Regions from separate parts of the Cupriavidus sp. USMAHM13 genome, predicted to be linked through region 1. Evidence: predicted binding sites of a transcription regulator. Region 1 holds the regulator's gene; the other holds the start of a gene.

Region 1 (10,372 bases):
GAGGGACAGAACCTGGCGGGTACGCCCGTCAGTGGACACCGCCGCCAGCACCGAGCGACCGCCGACTCGGGTGGCGTAGAGAATGTACTTGCCGTTGGCGGCGAAGCTCGGCGCCTCGTCGTTGCCGGTGTCGGTGAGCGAGGTCACGTCGCCCGTACCGAGATCCAGCAGCTGCAGTTTGAAGCCGCCTGCGCGCGTGATGTAGGCCAGTTGCTTGCCGTCCGGCGAGATGCGCGGGCTGACGTTGTAGCTGCCCTTGAAGGTGACGCGCTGGGCCGCCCCGCTCGATTCGCCGTCGGCAGGCATGCGATAGATCTGCGGGCCGCCGCCGCGGTCGCTGGTGAAGTAGATGCTGCGGCCGTCCGGCGAGTACATCGGCTCGGTGTCGATGGCGCTGCTGCGGCTCAGGCGCTTGAGTCCGGTGCCATCCGCGTTGACCTGGTAGACCTGGGTATTGCCGTCGCGCGACAGCGCCACGGCCAGGTGCTGGCCGTCCGGCGACCACGCCGGCGCGCTGTTGTTGCCCTTGAAGTCCGCCACCTTGGAGCGGCGGCCCGTGGCCAGGTCATGCACATAGACCACCGGCTTGCGCGACTCGAAGGAAACGTAGGCGACGCGGCGGCCGTCGGGCGACCACGAGGGCGAGATGATCGGTTCGATACTGGTCAGCGCCACCTGCGGGCTCTGCCCGTCGGAGTCGGAGATCAGCAGCTGGTAGCGGTTGCCGACGCGCGAAACATAGGACAGCCGCGTGGCGAAGATGCCGCGTTCGCCCAGCAGCTTCTCATAGATGTAGTCGGCGATCTTGTGCGCGGTGACACGCAGCTGGCCCTGGTTGACGTTGAAGACGAGCCCGCCCAGGCTCTGCCCCTTGACGGTGTCGTAGAGGCGGAAGCGCACATCGTACTGGCCGCCGCCGGTGGGGGTCACGGTACCGGCGACGAAGGCATCGGCACCGCGCGTCTTCCAGCTGCCCAGGTCCACCTGCGCCGATTCGGCGACGGTGGCGCCGGACGGATCGACATTGCGGATGCGGCCGCTGCGCTGCAGGTCGGAACGGATGATGGCGGTCAGGCTCAACGGCGCCTGCGCCTCGCCCTGGAAGTTGGCGGTGGCCACCGGGAACTGGCTGGAGCCAACCCCGCTGATTTCGACATTGAGCTGCGCCTGTGCGCCACCGGCGGTGAACGCCAGCGTCACGGACAGCAGGATGGGGGCCCAGAGCTTTCGCATGCTGCTCCTCAATCAAGATCTAGATTCATGGGGCGCGGCCGGCGGGCGGCACGGCGCGGCGTAGCGCGCACCACGCGGGCATCGATATACCGCATGCTCGCGTTGGGCTGCGTCAGGCAACCTGAAATGGTAGCGATGGGACAGACCCCCGATATTGATAGTTGCACAAAGTTGCAAATCATAGGGGGCCGTGCCTGCCTCAGTCCTTGGGACGGAAAGTGATGGTGAAGTTGCCCGGCGCCTTGCCGTTCTCATCGCGCGGCAACGGGTCCGAACGCTCGACCGCGCGCAGCACGGCGTTGTCCCAGGCGGCATTGCCGCTCGACTTGCTGAGGCGGGCCGACATCAGCGAACCATCCGGCGCCAGTTGCACCGTCACCACGGCGGCCGGGTTGCCGGCGACGTCTTCGGTGAAGATGATGTTCGGCTTGACGCGGCGGCGCACGCGATCCGCATAGCCCGGCGAGGCCTTGCCGCCACTGCCGGCACCGGAGCCGGCCTGGCTGCCGACCCCGCCTCCGCCAGCGCCGCCGCCACCGGCCGCCATGGCCTGCAGGCGCGCCAGCTCGCCGCGGCGCTGGGCGTTGGCGGCCGCCTCGGCCTTGGCCTTGGCCTCGGCGTCGGCCTTTGCCTTGGCCTTGGCTTCGGCATCCGCCTTGGCCTTCGCTTCTGCCTTGGCCTCTGCCTTGGCCTCTGCCTTGGCCTTGGCATCCGCCTTGGCCTTGGCATCGGCTTCCGCCCGGGCCTTCGCTTCCGCGTCGGCCTTCGCCTTGGCGTCCGCCTCCTTGCGCTGCTGCTCCTTCAGCTGTTGCTGCTTGAGCTGCTGCTCTTTCAGCTGCTGCTCTTTCAGCTGCTGCTCTTTCAGCTGCTGCGCCCTGAGCTGCTGTTCCTTGAGCTGCTCCTTGCGCTGCTGCTCCTGCTGGGCCGCGAGCTGGGCCGCCTGCTGGGCCGCCTTGCGGCGTTCGTCTTCCTTGCGCTGGGCCGCCTGGCGCTCGGCCTCCTCGCGCGCCTGGCGCTCGCGCCGTTCCGCCTGCTTGCGCGCCTCTTCGCGCGCCGCGGCCTCGGCCTGCCGGCGCTTGAGCTGCTGCAGGGCGATGTCGGCCTCTTCCTCGGCCTGCTGGCGTGCCGACGGCGCGGGCGCAACCGGCGCAGGCTGCGTGACGGGCTGCGGGGGTGGCGGTGCCGGCGTGGGTGCGGGAGCGGGCGCCAGGTCGGCGGCCGTCCACAATTCGGCCTCGGAGCCGACCGGGGTGCTGCTCTGCCAGTGCACGCCGTAGTACAGCACCAGCCCCAGCAGCAGGTGCATCAGCAGGGCCAGCAGGAAGGAACGCAGGGTCCCCTTCTCGCGCACCGGCTGGTATGGATAGGCGGCCTTCTTCATCGACGCTTCGACACTCGCGGCAGGCGGGTTACGTTAGTGGGTCCCGGCGGGACGCCTTACTTGGACTTCACCATCAGGCCGACACGCTTGACGCCATCCGCCTTCAGCTCGGACATCACATCCAGCACCGCCTCGTAGCGTACCGAGCGGTCGGCGGCGATCACCACCGGCTGGTCGGGATTCTCTTCCTGGCGCTGGTTGACGAAGGCGATCAGGCCGGCCTTGTCGAGCTTGCGGTCGAAGGCCTTGCCGGCACTGTCCTGGCCGCGCGCGCTCAACGCACCGTCCTCGTGCACGGTGACGACGATGGGCGGCGTCTTCTGCTGCGGGGTGGCGTTGGCCACCGTGGGCAGGTCGACCACGGCCGGGCTCACGATCGGCGCGGCCACCATGAAGATGACGAGCAGCACGAGCATCACGTCGATGTACGGCACGACGTTGATCTCGGCACTGGCGCGGCGGCGCGAGCCGCCGCGACGCTGGATGGCTGCCATAGCTTGGCTCCTTGCTGGCGATCAGCGCGTCTGGCGCTGCAGGATGTTCAGGAACTCTTCCATGAAGCTCTCGAAACGGATTGCCAGCCGATCGATCTCGGTCGCATAACGGTTGTAGGCGATCACCGCGGGAATGGCGGCAAACAGGCCGATGGCCGTGGCCACCAGCGCTTCGGCGATGCCGGGCGCCACCGAGGCCAGGGTGGCCTGCTGCACATTGGACAGGCCGCGGAAGGCGTTCATGATGCCCCACACGGTGCCGAACAGGCCGATATAGGGGCTGACCGAGCCGACCGAGGCCAGGAAGGGAAGATGCGATTCCAGCACATCCATCTCGCGCTGGTAGGCCGCGCGCATGGCGCGGCGGGCAGCGTCGAGCAGCGCTCCGGCGTCGTTGCTGCGCTCGCGCGCCTTCAGGAATTCACCCATGCCGGACTCGAAGATGCGTTCCAGCGCCCCGGTGTTGTGGCGGTTGTTGACCGCGCTGTTATACAGCGCCTGCAGGTCGCCGCCGGCCCAGAAATCGCGCTCGAAGCCTTCGGTCTGGCTGCGCGCGGCGCGCAGCGCCATGTGCTTGCGGAAGATGTAGGTCCACGAGAACAGGGACATCACCAGCAGCAGCGCCATGACGGCCTGCGCCAGCAGGCTGGCATGCAGCACCAGCGAAACGATGGACAGGTCTTGCGAGACGGTCACGGGATTCATCGGGCGGTCTTGATAGTTGCGAGGACGGGGGCGGGGATGGGGGCGGGTCGAAATGTGGACTTGTCTACACAGCCGACCCGGATGGCGCCGGTCGCCAGCTGCTGCTCCCCGCGCCACGCTTCTTGGGCGAATTGGACCGAGGCCGGCCCGACCCGTTCAATCCGGGTCCGGATCTCGATCTGGTCGTCCAGGCGGGCGGGCGCATTGTATTCCACCGCCGTGCTCCTGACGACGAAGACCACGCCGGCCTCGTCGGACAGGGCCTGCTGGCCGATGCCGAGCGACCGCAGCCATTCGGTGCGGGCGCGTTCAAAGAATTTCAGGTAGTTGGCGTAGAACACTACGCCGCCCGCGTCGGTATCTTCCCAATACACGCGCAGGGTCCAGACAAAGTTCGTCATGGCCGCGATTGTAGCGGAGCCGTGCGCGACATTGACGTAAACCCTTGGCCTGCCCGCCACAGCCATGCCGCGCCGCTTGCGGCCGGCCCGAGGCTCGCGTAGACTCGCGCCAACCATTCCATCTTGCGCGACTGGCGAAGTCAGTGGGCACTACCACGAGGAAGCGCAAGTTCTCTGGCGTGAAGTTCAGACGCCTGCCGCTCGCCTGGGCAGCGAATGGGAAGCAGGGTGCGCCCTGCGCCGGCCGCAACCAGGCCGGTGCAGGTCGCATGTGCCTTCCCCCGCGCGCCCTACCCCCGAAGCCAAGTCGGATCCCCTTTTCAAGACGAATCCCGCCATGTTCGAACGCAGCCGCTATACGATCGACCAGATCGATCCGGAACTCTTCGCCGCCATCCAGAAGGAAGACCAGCGCCAGGAAGATCACATCGAGCTGATCGCCTCGGAAAACTACACCTCGCCGGCCGTGATGGCCGCGCAGGGCTCGCAGCTGACCAACAAGTACGCCGAGGGCTATCCCGGCAAGCGCTACTACGGCGGCTGCGAGTACGTCGACGTCGTCGAGCAACTGGCGATCGACCGCGTCAAGCAACTGTTTGGCGCCGAAGCCGCCAACGTGCAGCCGAATTCCGGCTCGCAGGCCAACCAGGGCGTGTTCTTCGCCGTGCTGAAGCCGGGCGACACCATCATGGGCATGAGCCTGGCCGAAGGCGGTCACCTGACCCACGGCATGGCCCTCAATATGAGCGGCAAGTGGTTCAACGTGGTCAGCTACGGCCTGAACGCCCAGGAAGACATCGACTACGACGCACTGGAAAAACTGGCCCAGGAAAAGAAGCCCAAGCTGATCATCGCCGGCGCGTCCGCCTTCGCCCTGCGCATCGACTTCGAGCGCATCGCCCGCGTGGCCAAGTCCATCGGCGCCTACTTCATGGTCGACATGGCCCACTACGCCGGCCTGATCGCCGCCGGCGTCTATCCGAACCCGGTGCCGCATGCCGACTTCGTCACCACCACCACGCACAAGAGCCTGCGCGGCCCGCGCGGCGGCGTGATCCTGATGAAGGCCGAGCACGAGAAGGCCATCAACTCGGCCATCTTCCCCGGCATCCAGGGCGGCCCGCTGATGCACGTGATCGCCGGCAAGGCCGTGGCCTTCAAGGAAGCACTGGCGCCCGAGTTCAAGGCCTACCAGCAACAGGTGGTGAAGAACGCCGCTGTGCTGGCCGAGACCCTGATCGCGCGCGGCCTGCGCATCGTCTCCGGCCGCACCGAGAGCCACGTGATGCTGGTCGACCTGCGCGCCAAGCAGATCACTGGCAAGGAAGCCGAGAAGATCCTCGGCGACGCGCACATCACCGTCAACAAGAACGCCATCCCCAACGACCCGGAAAAGCCCTTCGTCACCTCGGGCATCCGCCTGGGCTCGCCGGCCATGACCACCCGCGGCTTCAAGGAAGAAGAAGCCCGCCAGGTCGCCAACCTGATCGCCGACGTGCTGGACAACCCGCACGACGAGGCCAATATCGCGCGCGTGCGCGAGCAGGTCGCCGCGCTGACCAAGCGCTTCCCGGTCTACGGTTGAGGCATTAAGACCGCCTGCCCCGCCGCCCGCCCGGGCGGCGCCAGGCTCGGGCATGCCGGCAGCCGGCATGCCCGCCCGCCCCTCGTCAAGGCGGGCGCGCCATGACAGAATCACAATACGGCCGGCGCAGCCGCTCCATACATCCCAAGGTGGTCAGGCATGAAATGTCCCTTCTGCGGTCATTCCAACACGCAGGTGCTTGACACCCGCATGTCCGAAGAGGGCGACACCGTGCGCCGCCGCCGGCGCTGCGAATCCTGCGACCGCCGCTTCACCACCTACGAGCGCATCGAACTGTTCTTCCCCGCCATCGTCAAGAAGAACGGCTCGCGCGAGGACTACGTCCGCGCCAAGCTCAAGGACTCCATGCGCACCGCGCTGCGCAAGCGCCCGGTCTCGGCCGAGGCCATCGACGATGCCATCACCCGCATCGAGGAAAAACTGCTGTCGCTGGGCCAGAAGGAACTGCTCAGCAGCCAGGTCGGCGAACTGGTGATGCGCGAGCTGCGCAAGCTGGACAAGATCGCCTACATCCGCTTTGCCTCGGTCTACCGGAGCTTCGAGGACGTGTCGGAATTCCGCGAAGTGCTGGAAGAGATTTCCGCCAGCCCGGCCCGCAAGGCCTGAGCGCCGCCTCCCTTCAACCCTTTCGCTTCACGCTTCTGACTGCCGTCGCCAGCGCCGGCTCGTGGCTGGTGTTGATGCTTCAGCCCGGCAGGCTGGCGTCGGCGCAGGTGTTGACCTCGTGCCCGCGCTGACGCAGTTGCGGTTCACGCCATGCGTGACATCGGAGTAGCTGCCGGCGCTGCCCAGGTTCTTGAAGTGGCGGATGCCGGGTAGTGTACCGGCCGACCCGGGGCAGGTCTTGCCGGCATGCCTCCATCGCATCCTGGTCCTCGGCGACAGGCCGGCGGGCGCAACATGATGACGCCAACTCGTGACAGGCCGACACGTCGGTCCGGCAGCCAGTCCCTATGCTGACCGGTAACCAGATCGACGGAGGCTGCCATGCCAGGTCCTGCTCCCATCCGCACCCACTGTCCCGGCGGCACCGACGGCGCCGGCCACCGCTATCGCCCCATCCGCAGCGGCCGGGCAGGCCTGTTCCGGCGCAGCGGGATGGCCGGCCGCCGCGGCCGTCGCCACCTGGTGCCCCCAGCGCACCCCGGCGCGCATGCGCGCCGCTTGCCATGCCGCCGGCACCCACGCAAGCGGCCCGGATACGTCCTGACTGAAAGCCTGGCTGCGCTTGCCCTGGCCATCATGGCCATGCTGCCGCTCGCCGGGCTCTCGCCGCATGCACTGCAGGCCTTGCGCCATGCCGAGGCCTTCGGCGCCGCCACCCGCGCCGCGGTCGAGCTGATCGAAGCCGACGCGCCGGAGCGGGCACTCCCCCCGCTCCAGGGCGCGGGCGTACTGGCGCTGCGCTCCTGCGACCGCCTCGACAGCCTCGGCTGCGCTGCCGGGCGCCGGCTGGCGGTCGCGCGGCTGGCCCGCGCCGGCCTGGCGCCGCAGGATATGGCGCTCGTGCTGTGGAGCCGTCCGTGACCGGCGGCGCCCGCCGAAACTCCCAAGCCAGGTCGCGGACGTCGCCGGCTCCCGCTGCGCGCCGCCACCACGGCGGGCACGGCATGCGGACCGGGCAATATCGCGGCCTGTCGCTGGTCGAGCTGCTGGTCGGACTGGTACTCGGCCTGCTGGTGATGGGCCTGGCCGCCGTCACTTTCCAGGCGCTGCAGGCCGCCTACCGGCTGGCGGTGGACCGCATCCTGCTCGAGGAACGCGGCCAGCGCGCGCTGGCAGCCGTGGCGCACCTGGTCCGCCACGCCGGCTGGCGTCCGGCCGACGCCCCCGCGCTGCCACCCGGCGCGCCGCCGGTGCTCAGCGGGCGCGACGACTGCGGCCAGCCGGCGATCGGCCAGGCACTTTCCTGCGGGCGGCGCGCCACGGGCGCGAGCGACGCCCTGCTGGTTCGCCTGAGCGGCAGCGCGCAAGGCAGCGACCCGACCGTCCCGGACGGGACCATGACCGACTGCGGCGGCTACCCGCTTGCCATGCAGGCGGTCGACGAAGCCGGTGCCCCGGTCGCCGGACATGCCGCGGCCAACCTGCTCTATCTCGGCGTCGGCAACGATGGCGAGCCCCAATTGCTGTGCCGCTACCCCAGCCGGCGGGCCGGGCGGGCACTGGCCGGCGCGTGGACCTCCGGCGCGCTCGTGCGCGGTGTGGAAACGCTGCAGTTCCGCTACGGCGTGGACCGCGATGGCGACGGCGCCGTCGACGACTTCCTTTCCGCCGCGGAGATCGAGGACGGCGGTGCCGCCTGGAACCAGGTACGTGCCGTGCAGGTGGCCATGGTCCTGCGCGGCGAACGGCCGCAGGCCGGCGCCGGCCCGGCCGCCCCCCTGCTCCTGTTGCCGCGCCGTCCGCAGGACGTGCCCGCCGCGCCCGGTAGCGACACCGTATTCCTGCCAGCCGATGGTCACGGACTGGTGCGCAAGGTCTTCGCCGCCACCTTCCGCCTGCGCAACCCGATGGAGCACGGCGCACCATGAGCCCGTCGCCTCGACACCACCCCAGCCCGGCCCTGCGCCGATGCCGAGCGTGCGACCGCGGCGGCGCCACCTTGCTGGCGACGGCAGTCCTGCTGCTATCGGCAGCAGGCTGCGCGCTCGCCCTGCTGTCCTTCCTGCTTTCAGCCAGGCAACTCGCCACGCTGCAGTTGGAGCGCGAGATCGCCCTGCACGCGGCGGAGGCAGCCCTGCTCGACGCCGAGGCCGACATCGCCCAGTCGCTGCGCGCGGTGGCCAGCGGCGACGGCACACGCCTGGCGGATTGGCCGCTCCCCGGACAATGCGGCAGCGGTCCGCTGCGAGGGCTGTGCCGCACCGAACGCGGCGGCGTGCCAGCCTGGCGGGCCTGGCTCGAGGCCGGCCAGGGCCTGCACGAAATGGGCGTCGGCTTCGGCGACATCACTGGCAACCGATTGCCGCAGCTGCCGCCGGAGGCTGCCGGCGTCACCCTGCGGCCGCGCTACCTGATCGAGCGCCTGCCCGACAGCGCGGGAAACAGCCCCCCGGCTTCCGGCTACGGCGAGACACTCCCGCTGCCACGCCTGCGCATTACCGCCATCGGCCTGGGCCGCGGCGCCGTGGCGCGCGCCGTGCTGCAGAGCGAGTTCCAGCCATGAGCGCCATCGTCATCGTGCGTTTCGTCGGGGCGGCCATGCCGACGCTGGGTGCGCTGGGCGTGGCGGCCGGCCTGGCCTGCCTGCCCTCCCCGGCCTGTCGCGCGACCGCCGGCCCCGGCCCAGACGGACGGCCGACGCCGGCGGTGCCGGCCGGCCTGGTGTTCCTGGCAGGAGCGGACGGACGCCTGACGGCGCGCGCCCTGCCTGCGGACGACAAGGCCGGGCCGGCGCCAGCCCGCTGGCGGGTGACGGTAGCGGTCCCGCGCCAGGCCGGAGCCGGTGAGCGCCGTCCTGCGCGACCGGTGAGCCTGCCTCCGCCCGCCTGGCTGCCGGGACAGCAGGGACACGCCGCTTTCGTGGCACGCCAGGCCGACCGCCCCGCCCTGGTCTGGCTCGGCGCCGGCGACGGCCGGCTGCGCGCCTTCGACGCCGCCACCGGCGCGGTGCTTGCCGCGGTCGCCCCACCCCGCTTCACCACCGGCGCCGGGGAGGCGCCGCCGAGCGGCCCGCCCTGCCCGGCTCCGCAGGCCGCCGACGTCCGCCTGCTCGACGGTGCCTGGCGCACCGTCCTGCTTTGCAGCGTGCAACTCGGTGGTACGCCGGCGGCCGCCCTCGCCCTCTACGTGCTCGATGTCACCCGCGTCGTCGCCGGCAGCCCGCCCCCCGCGGTGCTGCTGGCACGCGCCGCCTCGCCTGCGCTGGCATTGACCGCCACCGGGCCGCTGCGCGCGCTCGCCCTCGGCAAGCCGCAACAGCCCCGCTGGCACGTGATGGCCACGACCGGCCCGTCGGCCAGCGGCGATGGTCCCGGCCTCGCCATGCTGCCACTGGACGTGGGCGCGCCGGACCTCACCCTGCCCCTCCCGCGCGAGGCCTGCCCTGGCGGGCAGCAAGCCACAGCCATCCTCGCCGCCGATGTGCTGGAAGACACGGACGGCCTGGCGCGGGCAGCGTATGCGGTGGACGATCAAGCACAGCTATGGCGATGGGACCTGCCGGTCGCCGAGACGCCCGGCACCGGCAAGCCTGCCGCCTGCCTGCATGCCCGGCCGGCCCCGGCTGACCCGCTCGCGCCGCAGGGCACCGCGGCTGCACCGCTGATCTTCCCCACCGCGAGCGGGCCTCTGGTGGTCTACGGCCACGGCAGCACCGTGCGCGCCGTGGCCGACACGGGCACACCCGCGCAGGAAGCCCGGCCACTCGCAACAGTGCTGGCCGAAACGACTGGCGCCGGCAGCGTACTGCGGCGCGCCGGCGGCACCCCGGCATCCGCTGCTTCCGGCTGGCAACTGGTATTGCCGCACCCCGGCGAACGCGTACGGCACCTGCTGAAGGCGGGACCGGCCCATGTCGCCATCCTCACCGTGGACGCTGCCCGGCAAC
Region 2 (10,372 bases), 350 kb from region 1:
GCCGCCGCGCCGGCCAAGGCGGACGAAGTGCGCGGGCTGCTGTTCAAGGCCATCGACGGCCTGGCCATGCAGACCCTGCAGGTCAACCAGTCGCCGGTGGCCGCCATGACCGACTGGCTGGCGACCGACACCGCGCCCGCCGGCTTCTCGGTGGACCAGGAAATCGAGCTGCAATCGAGCAATGAGAGCAAGGCCACGGTGCGCTACGTGCGCCATCCGCTCGACCCGGAAGACCTGCGCCGCCATATCGCCGCCGGCAAGCGCTGCACGCGCCTGGCGATGACCTGGAACGACCGCGTTTCCTTCGTGCTGACCGAGTCGCTGGCGGTCAAGCGCGTGGCACCGCTGGACATCATCAAGGAACAGGCCGACAGCGGCGCCCAGGACGAGGACGAGCGTTTCGACGCCGACTTCACGCTGATGGCCGGCGAACTGTCCGGCCTGCTGGGCGACCTGGTCGGGGCACTGGGCGGCGAGCGCAGCGCCTGAAGTCTGACGCGCGCCGGGGCACCTGCCCCGGGGGTACTACTACGGGTAGTACCCCGGCCCGCGCTCCACGCGGTTGCTGCGCGGGCCGCCAGCCCTTTGCCCAGGCGGCCCGGCGGCAGCCGGCAGGCGGCCCATAGCCACCGCCATCGACACTAGGGATAGTGGCAGAACATCCAGACCAGACTACGGATAGTGTTTATTTCCGCTTTTTTCCTTTTCCGTACCGGACCCCGATGCTAGAATCCCGGCATCCACTTCACGAGGGAGCAGCAATGCGACAAGCCATGCCGTGGTCCCATCCGAGCGCCTGCCACGACCCTCGCCGAAGTGACACCGACACAGGCCGTAGCGGCTAGCACGCCGCACGGACCGCACCGCTGGCACAGGCCGGCGGATAACCGCAGCGACGGCCGCGCCAAGGCGCGCGACACCGTCCGCAACCGAAAAGCATCCACGGAGAGAATCGCCATGCTGAGCTGGGACGATGACGTTCAAGCCACCCCGCAGGCTGCCCCGCAGCCTGCCCCGCAACCCGCGCTGCAAGCGGCGCCGTCTAGCGCCGACCAGCTCGGCACGCTGCCGCCGGCCGCCACGCAGCCGGGTGGCATCCTGGGCGACAACCCGAACGCCGCCGCCGCGCAGAGCAAGCGCCGCGTCAATGCCGCCGACAAGCGCGTCATCAACGGTTCCACCGACGTCAACCAGCTGGTGCCCTTCAAGTACAAGTGGGCCTGGGAAAAGTACCTGGCCGGCTGCGCCAACCACTGGATGCCGCAGGAAATCAACATGTCGCGCGACATCGCGCTGTGGAAGGACCCCAACGGCCTGACCGAGGACGAGCGCCGCATCATCAAGCGCAACCTGGGCTTCTTCGTCACCGCCGACTCGCTGGCCGCCAACAACATCGTGCTGGGCACCTACCGCCAGATCACCGCGCCGGAATGCCGCCAGTACCTGCTGCGCCAGGCCTTCGAGGAGGCCATCCACACCCACGCCTACCAGTACATCGTGGAGTCGCTGGGCCTGGACGAGGCCGAGGTCTTCAACGCCTATCACGAGGTGGCGTCGATCCGCGACAAGGACGAGTTCCTGATCCCCTTCATCGACACGCTGACCGACCCGTCCTTCAAGACCGGCACGCCCGAGAACGACCAGAAGCTGCTGAAGTCGCTGATCGTGTTCGCCTGCATCATGGAAGGCCTGTTCTTCTACGTGGGCTTCACGCAGATCCTGGCGATGGGCCGCCAGAACAAGATGACCGGCGCCGCCGAGCAGTACCAGTACATCCTGCGCGACGAATCGCTGCACTGCAACTTCGGCATCGACCTGATCAACCAGATCAAGCTCGAGAATCCGCACCTGTGGACCGCCGAGTTCAAGGCCGAGATCACCGAGCTGTTCAAGAAGGCCGTCGACCTGGAATACCGCTACGCCGAGGACACCATGCCGCGCGGCGTGCTGGGCCTGAACGCGCCGATGTTCAAGGGCTACCTGCGCTTCATCTGCAACCGCCGCTGCCAGCAGATCGGCCTCGAAGCGCTCTTCCCGAACGAGGAGAACCCGTTCCCCTGGATGAGCGAGATGATCGACCTGAAGAAGGAGCGCAACTTCTTCGAAACGCGCGTGATCGAGTACCAGACCGGCGGCGCGCTGTCCTGGGACTGATCGGCACGGGTCCGGCGCCGCGCCGGACCGGAAGCCCGAACGAGGCGACGCCGTTGGCGTCGCCTTTTTTCTTGTGCCCGCACCGGCCGCTGCCGCCGTTCAGGCTCCCGCCTCCTGGCGGCGATAGGCGTGCGGCGGCTGGCCCACCAGACGCTGAAAATCGCGCGTGAAGTGCGCCTGGTCGTAGTAGCCGAGACTCTGCGCCAGTTGTGCCAGGTCGACCGCTTCGCCGCCCGCCAGCCGGTCGGCGGCTTCATGCAGCCGGTAGCGCCGGACCACCCACTTCGGGCTCACGCCCAGATAGTCGGCAAAGCACTGCTGCAGGGCCCGCACGCTCATGCCGGCCCGCTCCGCCAGCGCTTCCACCCGGGTCAGCAGCCCATCCCCGGCGGCCTGCGCCAGGATGGCCTGCAGGCTCTCCACGCGCGCATCCGGCGGCGGCAGGCGGGGCTGCAGGAAGTCCGCCGCGGCAGCGACCATGGCGGCATCGTCTCCGGCTTCGAGCACCGCGCGCTCGAAGCCGGCAGCCGCCTCGTCATCGAGACCGGCGAATACCGCCGGCAACGGCAGCACGCGGTCGGTGACGGTGTGCACGGGCCGGCCCAGCACGGCGCGGAAGGCGCCGGGACGGAATCGCAGGCCCAGCGCGCGGCCCCGGCCAGCCAAGGTGTAGTCGAAGGCGCCGCGCACCACGCCGAAGAGCGCAGTGCGGCCGGCGTCGAACACGAGATTGACGCAGGGATAGGGCAAGGTTCGCTGCGTGTAGGCAGGCTGGCCGCGCAGATCCCACTCCACCAGCCAGGCATGGTCGAGAAAGGCTGCCAGGCCGGCCGGCGGCTGGTAGCGCGCCAGGCGGAATTTGCGGCTGGCCGACGTTGGCGCGACAACGCCCTTGGGCCGTTCGGTCACGGGCCGCAGCGGCGTGCTCATGCGCGTTTTTCCAAGACCGGAAGGACGCGCACGCCTATAAAAACAATCCGGAGTTCTTCCCTCACCTCGTTCCTGCGGAGTCCGCGATGTCTACGAATCGTCATATTACGCTGTTCCACGCCCCTAACAGCCGCTCGGCCGGCGCGCGCATCCTGATCGAGGAACTCCAGGCCGAGCACACGCTGCAGGTACTCGACCTGAAGGCCATGCAGCAACGCGAACCGGCCTACCTGGCGCTCAACCCGATGGGCAAGGTGCCCGCGCTGCGCCACGGCGACAGCATCGTCACCGAGCAGGCCGCGATCTTCCTGTACCTCGCCGAACTCTACGCGGAGCGGGGCCTGTCGCCTGCGCCGGGGGATCCGCTGCGCGGCGCCTACCTGCGCTGGATGGTGTTCTACGGCTCCTGTTTCGAACCGGCCATGGTCGATCGCGCGATGCAGCGCGAAGCGGGCCCGGCCAGCATGTCGCCCTACGGCAGCTATGAGGCCGTGGTCGGCGCGATCGAACAGCAATTGCAGCCAGGTCCCTGGCTGCTCGGCGAACGCTTCACTGCGGCGGACGTGTTGTGGGGCAGCGCGCTCGGCAGGATCTGCGCTTTCAAGCTGATGCCGCGCTCGCCGGCGGTTGGCGCCTACCTGGAGCGCTTCCAGGCGCGGCCGGCCGTGCAGCGGGCGCAAGCGCTGGATGCGGAGCTGGCCGCAAAAGCCTGAGCAGGGCGGCCCCGTACCAGCCCTGGGACGCGCCTGCCACCCCGGCGACGCCCGGCTCAATGCGCGCGCGCCCCGCCGCCTGCGAGGCCGAACTCCACCGGAGAACGCGTATAGAAGATCTCCACCGGCTCCTCGGCAAGCCGCGCGAACAGGGCATCGGCCTCCGCCGCGGTCGCGATCAACGTGATCTGCTCCGGCCGGTCGGTCAGTTCGACGAAGTGCCAGCTGTGCAGCCGGTGATGGTGTCCGATGCCCTCGGCCGCCACCAGGTGCGTCGCGCCCTGCAGCTTGAGGTCGCGCATCACCTCCATCAGCCAGTGGGAAAGCTGCTTGCCGCGGTGCCGCCGGCTTTCGACCGTGTACAGGGTGATCTGATAGCCTTCCACGATATGCCCCCATGCCGCCGCGCGGCACGACGCAGGCGCGTGCCCGGCGCGGCTCCTGTTCCAGTCTAGGCGACCCCCGGCCGGCCGACGGCGGGGCCGCCGGCAACCCGAAACCCGGCGCACCAATGGAAACGGGCCGGTGCCGGGAAACCCCGGCACCGGCCCGTGCTGGCTGGGAGCACCGCCGCAGCCGTCCGGCTGCGGCGGGCCCGTGCCCTGCCCTACCGCCTTACTGGCAAGCCTCGCATTCCTCGAAGCCGGGGTCGCCCGGACGCATCGTGCATACCGCGCCCTCGGCCTCCGGCATGGCCGGGGCCGATGCCGCGGCGGCGTCCAGCGCGGAGCCGCCGTCGCTGCCCGACGACACGGCGTTCAGCGAGCCGCGCGTCACCGTGGACTTCTCCACGTGGGTGGCCGCCATGGTGCGCAGGTAGTAGGTGGTCTTCAGGCCGCGCAGCCAGGCATGCTTGTAGGTGTCGTCCAGCTTCTTGCCCGATGCGCCGGCCATGTAGATGTTCAGCGACTGGGCCTGGTCGATCCACTTCTGGCGACGGCTGGCCGCTTCCACCAGCCAGCTCGGCTCCACCTCGAAGGCCGTCGCATAGATATCGCGCAGGTCCTGCGGGATGCGGTCGATGCGGGCCAGCGAGCCGTCGAAGTACTTCAGGTCGGCGACCATCACCTCGTCCCACAGGCCGCGTGCCTTCAGGTCGCGCACCAGGTAGTCGTTGACCACGGTGAACTCGCCCGACAGGTTCGACTTGACGTACAGGTTCTGGAAGGTCGGCTCGATACAGGCCGACACGCCGATGATGTTCGAGATGGTGGCCGTCGGCGCGATCGCGATGCAGTTCGAGTTGCGCATGCCGTGCTGCTTGATGCGCGCGCGCAGGCTGTCCCAGTCCATGGTCGAGGACAGGTCCACGTCGAGGTAGCCGCCGCGCTCCTCGCCCAGCAGCTTGAGCGAGTCCTGCGGCAGGATGCCGCGATCCCACAGCGAGCCGTCGTAGCTGCTGTAGCGGCCGCGCTCTTCGGCCAGTTCGGTCGAGGCCTGGTACGCGTAGTAGCACACCGCTTCCATCGAGGTGTCGGCGAACTGCACCGCGGCGTCGCTGGCATAGGGCAAGCGCAGCACGTGCAGGCAGTCCTGGAAGCCCATGATGCCCATGCCGACCGGACGATGGCGCAGGTTGGAATTGCGCGCCTTGTCCACCGCGTAGTAGTTGATGTCGATCACGTTGTCGAGCATGCGCATCGCGGTGCGGATGGTCTTCTGCAGCTTGGCGTGGTCGAGCACGTAGCTGCCGTCGGCCTGCTGCTTCAGGTGCGCCACCAGGTTGACCGAGCCGAGGTTGCAGACCGCGATCTCGCTCTCATTGGTGTTCAGCGTGATCTCGGTGCACAGGTTGGAGCTGTGCACCACGCCCACGTGCTGCTGCGGGCTGCGGATGTTGCAGGGATCCTTGAAGGTGATCCACGGATGGCCGGTCTCGAACAGCATGCCCAGCATCTTGCGCCACAGCTGCACCGCCGGGATCTTCTTGAACAGCTTCAGCTCGCCGCTGGCGGCCTTGGCCTCGTAGCCCAGGTAGGCCTGCTCGAAGGCCTTGCCGACCTTGTCGTGCAGGTCCGGGCAGGTCGACGGCGAGAACAGCGTCCATTCCGCGTTCTCCATCACGCGCTTCATGAACAGGTCGGGAATCCAGTTCGCCGTGTTCATGTCGTGCGTGCGGCGGCGGTCGTCGCCGGTGTTCTTGCGCAGCTCGAGGAATTCCTCGATGTCGAGGTGCCACGTCTCCAGGTAGGCGCACACCGCGCCCTTGCGCTTGCCGCCCTGGTTGACCGCCACCGCGGTGTCGTTGACCACCTTCAGGAACGGCACCACGCCCTGCGACTTGCCGTTGGTGCCCTTGATGTGCGAGCCGAGCGCGCGCACATTGGTCCAGTCGTTGCCCAGGCCGCCGGCGAACTTCGACAGCAGCGCGTTCTCCTTCAGTGCCTCGTAGATGCCTTCCAGGTCGTCCGACACGGTGGTCAGGTAGCACGAGGACAGCTGCGAGCGCTGGGTGCCCGAGTTGAACAGCGTCGGCGTCGACGACATGAAGTCGAACGAGGACAGCAGCTGGTAGAACTCGATGGCACGCGCCTCGCGGTCGGCCTCGTTCAGCGCCAGGCCCATGGCCACGCGCATGAAGAAGGCCTGCGGCATCTCGATGCGCACTTCATCGATGTGCAGGAAGTAGCGGTCGTACAGCGTCTGCAGGCCGAGGTAGTTGAACTGGAAGTCGCGCGAGGCGTCGAGCGCCGCGCCCAGGCGGGCCAGGTCGAAGGTGGCCAGCTTCTCGTCGAGCAGTTCGGCCTGGATGCCGCGCGCGATGAACTTCGGGAAGTACTCGGCGTAGCGCGTCGCCATCTCGGCCTGGGTCACCTCGGCGCCGAGGATTTCCTTGCGGATGGTGTGCAGCAGGATGCGGGCGGTGACCTGGCTGTAGTCCGGGTCCTTCTCGATCAGGGTACGCGCGGCCAGGATGGCCGAGTCGTAGACCTGGCTCATCGGCACGCCGTCATACAGGTTCTTCAGCGTTTCCCGCAGGATCGGCTCGGCACTGACGCTCTGGCCGAGGCCGCTGCAGGCGTTGTCGATCAGCGCATGCAGCGCGGCCAGGTCCAGCGGCCTGCTCTGGCCGCCGTCGGTGACGTTGACCGTCACGCCGCCCTGCTGCACGCGGGCCACCGCCTGGGCGCTGGCCTGGGCGCGCTCCTGCGTGCGCTTCTCGCGGTAGAGCACGTAGGCACGGGCCACCTCGTGTTCGCCCGAGCGCATCAGCGCCAGCTCGACGTGGTCCTGCACATCCTCGATATGGAAGGTACCGCCGTTCGGACGGCTGCGCAGCAGCGCGCGCACCACGCCCTGCGTCAGCTGCTCGACCAGCTCGCGCACGCGCGCGGAAGCGGCGCCCTGCCCGCCGTTGACGGCGAGGAAGGCCTTGGTCATGGCCACCGTGATCTTGCTGGGCTCGAATGCCACCACGGCGCCGTTGCGCCGGATGATCTTGTGATCCTGGTAGCCGCTGTTAGCGGCGGCAGTCGACTGCTGGGGCGCTGCAGCGCCGGCGGGATTGGCCACGCCGGCTGTGATTTCGTTCTGGGCCGTCTGCATGAAGCACTCCTGTTTCCCGGGGTGAAAACGACAGAGTCCCCAGCAAATGCGCACTGAACAATCCCACCGCCGGCACGGGGCCGGAACGGCAAGCGGCTTGCTACATCTGCAGGGGACTCGAAAGACTGGACGCCCGGTGTCCCGGGCCGCCGGCCGCGCGATGCCTGCATCGCGACGGCTGCGTCCCCTGAGTCACATCCAGGCGAGCACGCTGCCCGACCACTAGATATAGTGGCCGGATCAGAAAACTGGACTAAGTATAGTGAAACGACACGCGTTGACCAGTCTTGACAACTTAGTTTTTGCCGAGCGGTGCCGGCCTTGCGCGCTGCCGCATGGCCGCCAGGCCGCATAGCGCAAGGCTTGGGCGCCGCATGGTGCGGGGGCGCATATTGTAGAGAAATTTTTTCGATTGGCCGACGGCAGCCGATAGCCACAAGCACCGTCAGGATTCACTTGCCAGCCGGCCTCACCGTGCGGTAAGGCAGCAGCGCCGGCGCCAGGCCAGCCTCGCCGGCCAGCCGGTCCCAGTCGAAGTGCGGGCCCGGATCGGTCTTCCGTCCGGGCGCGATGTCGCTGTGACCGGCCAGCGCGCCCACCGAGGGGTAGGCTGCCAGCAGCTCCCGCACCAGGGCGGCCACCGTGTCGTACTGGGCGGCCGTGAACGGCAGGTCGTCGCAGCCCTCGATCTCGATGCCGATGGAGAAATCGTTGCAACGCTCCCGGCCGAAGAAATCGGACAGGCCGGCATGCCAGGCGCGCGCATTGCAGGAGACGAACTGGATCAGCTCGCCATCGCGCGCAACCAGGAAGTGGGCCGACACGCGCACGTCGTGGATGGTGGCGAAGAAGGGATGGCGAGTGGCGTCGAGCCGGTTCTGGAAGAAGGCCTCGATGTCGCCGCTGCCGAACTGCCCGGGCGGCAGGCTGATGTTGTGCAGCACCACCAGCCCGACCGGCATGCCGGCGGGACGCTCGTCGAAATTCGGCGAGTCCACGCGGCGCGCCGCCGCCACCCAGCCGTCGGCGCCGGGACGCAATGCGGGCCGCAGGTACCTGGAACGCCGCTCAGCCATCGTGCCTCCCTGTGGCCAGCGGGTCGGTGCATCCCGATATCTCGGTGCCCTCGATGCCGTCCGCCGCATCTAGGGCCTCGCCCGCTTCCTCGCGCCCGTCGCCGCGGATGCCGAGTTGCTGGATGCGGTAGCGCAGCTGGCGGAAGCTCAGGCCCAGCAGCGGCGCCGCCGCCGTGCGGTTGAAGCCGGTCTGCTGCAGCGCCTGCAGGATCAGGCTGCGCTCCAGCGCCTCCAGCCGCGCCGGCAGGTCGATCGGGAAGACCACGGGCGCGCCGATCGCGCCGATCGCATCGTCGGCCAGCACGACCGACGCGGACGCGGTCGGCACCGGCACCGGCTCCGGTGCCGCCGGCAGTCCGGTGGGCAGGGCGACGGGCGCCAGCGCGGGCGCTGCCACCGGCGCCCACAGCGCGCCGCCCGGCCACGGCGCATAGTAGGCCGCGGGCGCGGCGGGCGGCGCCAGCAGGCCGGGGCGCTCCGTGCCTGCCTCCAGCGGCCCGAGATCGGCCACGTCGATGTGCTCGCCCTCGGCGAAGGCGTAGGCCCGCTCCAGCAGATTCTCCAATTCGCGCACGTTGCCGGGAAAGCGGTAGGCCGACAGCCGCTCGAGCGCCGCCGGCGACAGCCGCTTGGCGCGCGGGTCGCCGTAGCGGCCGGCCAGGTGGGCGAGAATGGCCCGCGCCAGCACCGGCACGTCTTCCGCGCGCTCGCGCAGCGTGGGCATGCGCAGTTCCAGCACGTTGAGGCGGTAGTAGAGATCCTGGCGGAACTGGCCCGCCGCCACCATGGCGGCCAGGTCCTTGTGGCTGGCGCAGACCACCCGCACGTCGACGAGATCCTCGCGGCTGGCGCCGATCTTGCGCACACGCCGCTCCTGCAGCGCACGCAGCAGCTTGACCTGCATCGCCAGCGGCAGGTCGGCCACCTCGTCGAGCATCAGCGTGCCGCCGTTGGCGGCATGGAAGAAGCCGCCGCGTTCGCTGTCGGCCCCGGTGAAGGCGCCCTTGACGTAGCCGAAGAACTCTGACTCCATCAGCGTCTCCGGAATGGCCCCGCAGTTGACTGCCACGAACGGATGCGCCGCGCGCGCGCTGATGGCGTGGATGGCGCGCGCGGCACGCTCCTTGCCGCTGCCGGATTCGCCGCTGATCACGATGGGCGCCATGCTGCGCGCCAGCCGGGCCAGCGCGCGCCGCACCTCCTGCATGGCCGCCGAATGGCCCGGCAGCAGGTCCGCGGCCCGGTTGGCGGCATCGCCCGCCGACACGTCCGCGCCGTCGCGCTGCTGCCGGCCGAGCGCGTTCAGGATCAGGTTGCGCAACTGCTCCAGCGAGACCGGCTTGGCGATGTAGTCGAAAGCACCGGCCTTCAGTGCCTCGACCGCATTGTCGGCGCTGCCGTAGGCCGTCAGCACGGCCACCGGCACGCGCTCGGGCGCGCTCGACAGCTGCCGCACGATCTCGATGCCGAGTCCGTCGCCCAGCCGCATGTCCGTCAGCACCAGGCTGTAGTGCCCGCGGGCCAGCTTTTCGCGCGCCTCGGCCAGCGAGCCGGCCAGCACCACGTCATGGCCCATGCGGCGGATCGAGATGTCGAGCAGTTCGCGCAGATCGGCTTCGTCGTCGATGACGAGGATGGGATCGGGGCCGGAAGGTCGGAACGGCATGGGCGGCGTGCGGTGGAGTGGGCGCTGGGTCGCGTGGTCGGTCTGGACGGGAGGCTCGGCCGGCCTCAGGTGCCGCCGGTCTCCGGCGTGTCGATGCGCAAGGTCAGCACGAAGGCCTTGGACGGCAGTGTATCGCGCGCGGCCGGCGCCAGCATCCCCGTGCGCTCGAGCAGCGCCTCCAGCGAAATGGTGCCGTAGCGCACCTGGGCATCGTTGGCGCCGCACAGCTCGCGCGCCATGAACAATCCCAGGCCGGTACCCTGGGCATTGCTGGTGAAGAAGGGCTC

What was found. Region 1 encodes NrdR, which represses ribonucleotide reductase genes. Its sites were predicted from a motif close to CACNANATNTNGTG; they were not measured.
Region 2: a site for NrdR is predicted at 7,564-7,577, ahead of BKK81_RS17365 (ribonucleoside-diphosphate reductase subunit alpha). Genes of this name have one in related genera too.

Annotation. Positions count from the first base shown of each region.
Region 1 covers NZ_CP017751.1:3,566,221-3,576,592, forward strand. Annotated here, with positions in the region: gene tolB (Tol-Pal system beta propeller repeat protein TolB) at 1-1,233, opposite strand, end outside; gene tolA (cell envelope integrity protein TolA) at 1,433-2,614, opposite strand; gene tolR (protein TolR) at 2,671-3,108, opposite strand; gene tolQ (protein TolQ) at 3,130-3,813, opposite strand; gene ybgC (tol-pal system-associated acyl-CoA thioesterase) at 3,810-4,214, opposite strand; ZMP/ZTP riboswitch at 4,332-4,432, shown strand; gene glyA (serine hydroxymethyltransferase) at 4,552-5,799, shown strand; gene nrdR (transcriptional regulator NrdR) at 5,959-6,426, shown strand; gene BKK81_RS35445 (hypothetical protein) at 6,808-7,347, shown strand; gene BKK81_RS15780 (PilW family protein) at 7,431-8,354, shown strand; gene BKK81_RS15785 (pilus assembly protein) at 8,351-8,989, shown strand; gene BKK81_RS36450 (PilC/PilY family type IV pilus protein) at 8,986-10,372, shown strand, end outside.
Region 2 covers NZ_CP017751.1:3,919,144-3,929,515, forward strand. Annotated here, with positions in the region: gene BKK81_RS17340 (recombination-associated protein RdgC) at 1-489, shown strand, start outside; gene BKK81_RS17345 (ribonucleotide-diphosphate reductase subunit beta) at 958-2,154, shown strand; gene BKK81_RS17350 (AraC family transcriptional regulator) at 2,254-3,084, opposite strand; gene BKK81_RS17355 (glutathione S-transferase family protein) at 3,171-3,797, shown strand; gene BKK81_RS17360 (DUF190 domain-containing protein) at 3,854-4,183, opposite strand; gene BKK81_RS17365 (ribonucleoside-diphosphate reductase subunit alpha) at 4,413-7,343, opposite strand; gene ampD (1,6-anhydro-N-acetylmuramyl-L-alanine amidase AmpD) at 7,796-8,419, opposite strand; gene BKK81_RS17375 (sigma-54-dependent transcriptional regulator) at 8,412-10,085, opposite strand; gene BKK81_RS17380 (sensor histidine kinase) at 10,151-10,372, opposite strand, start outside.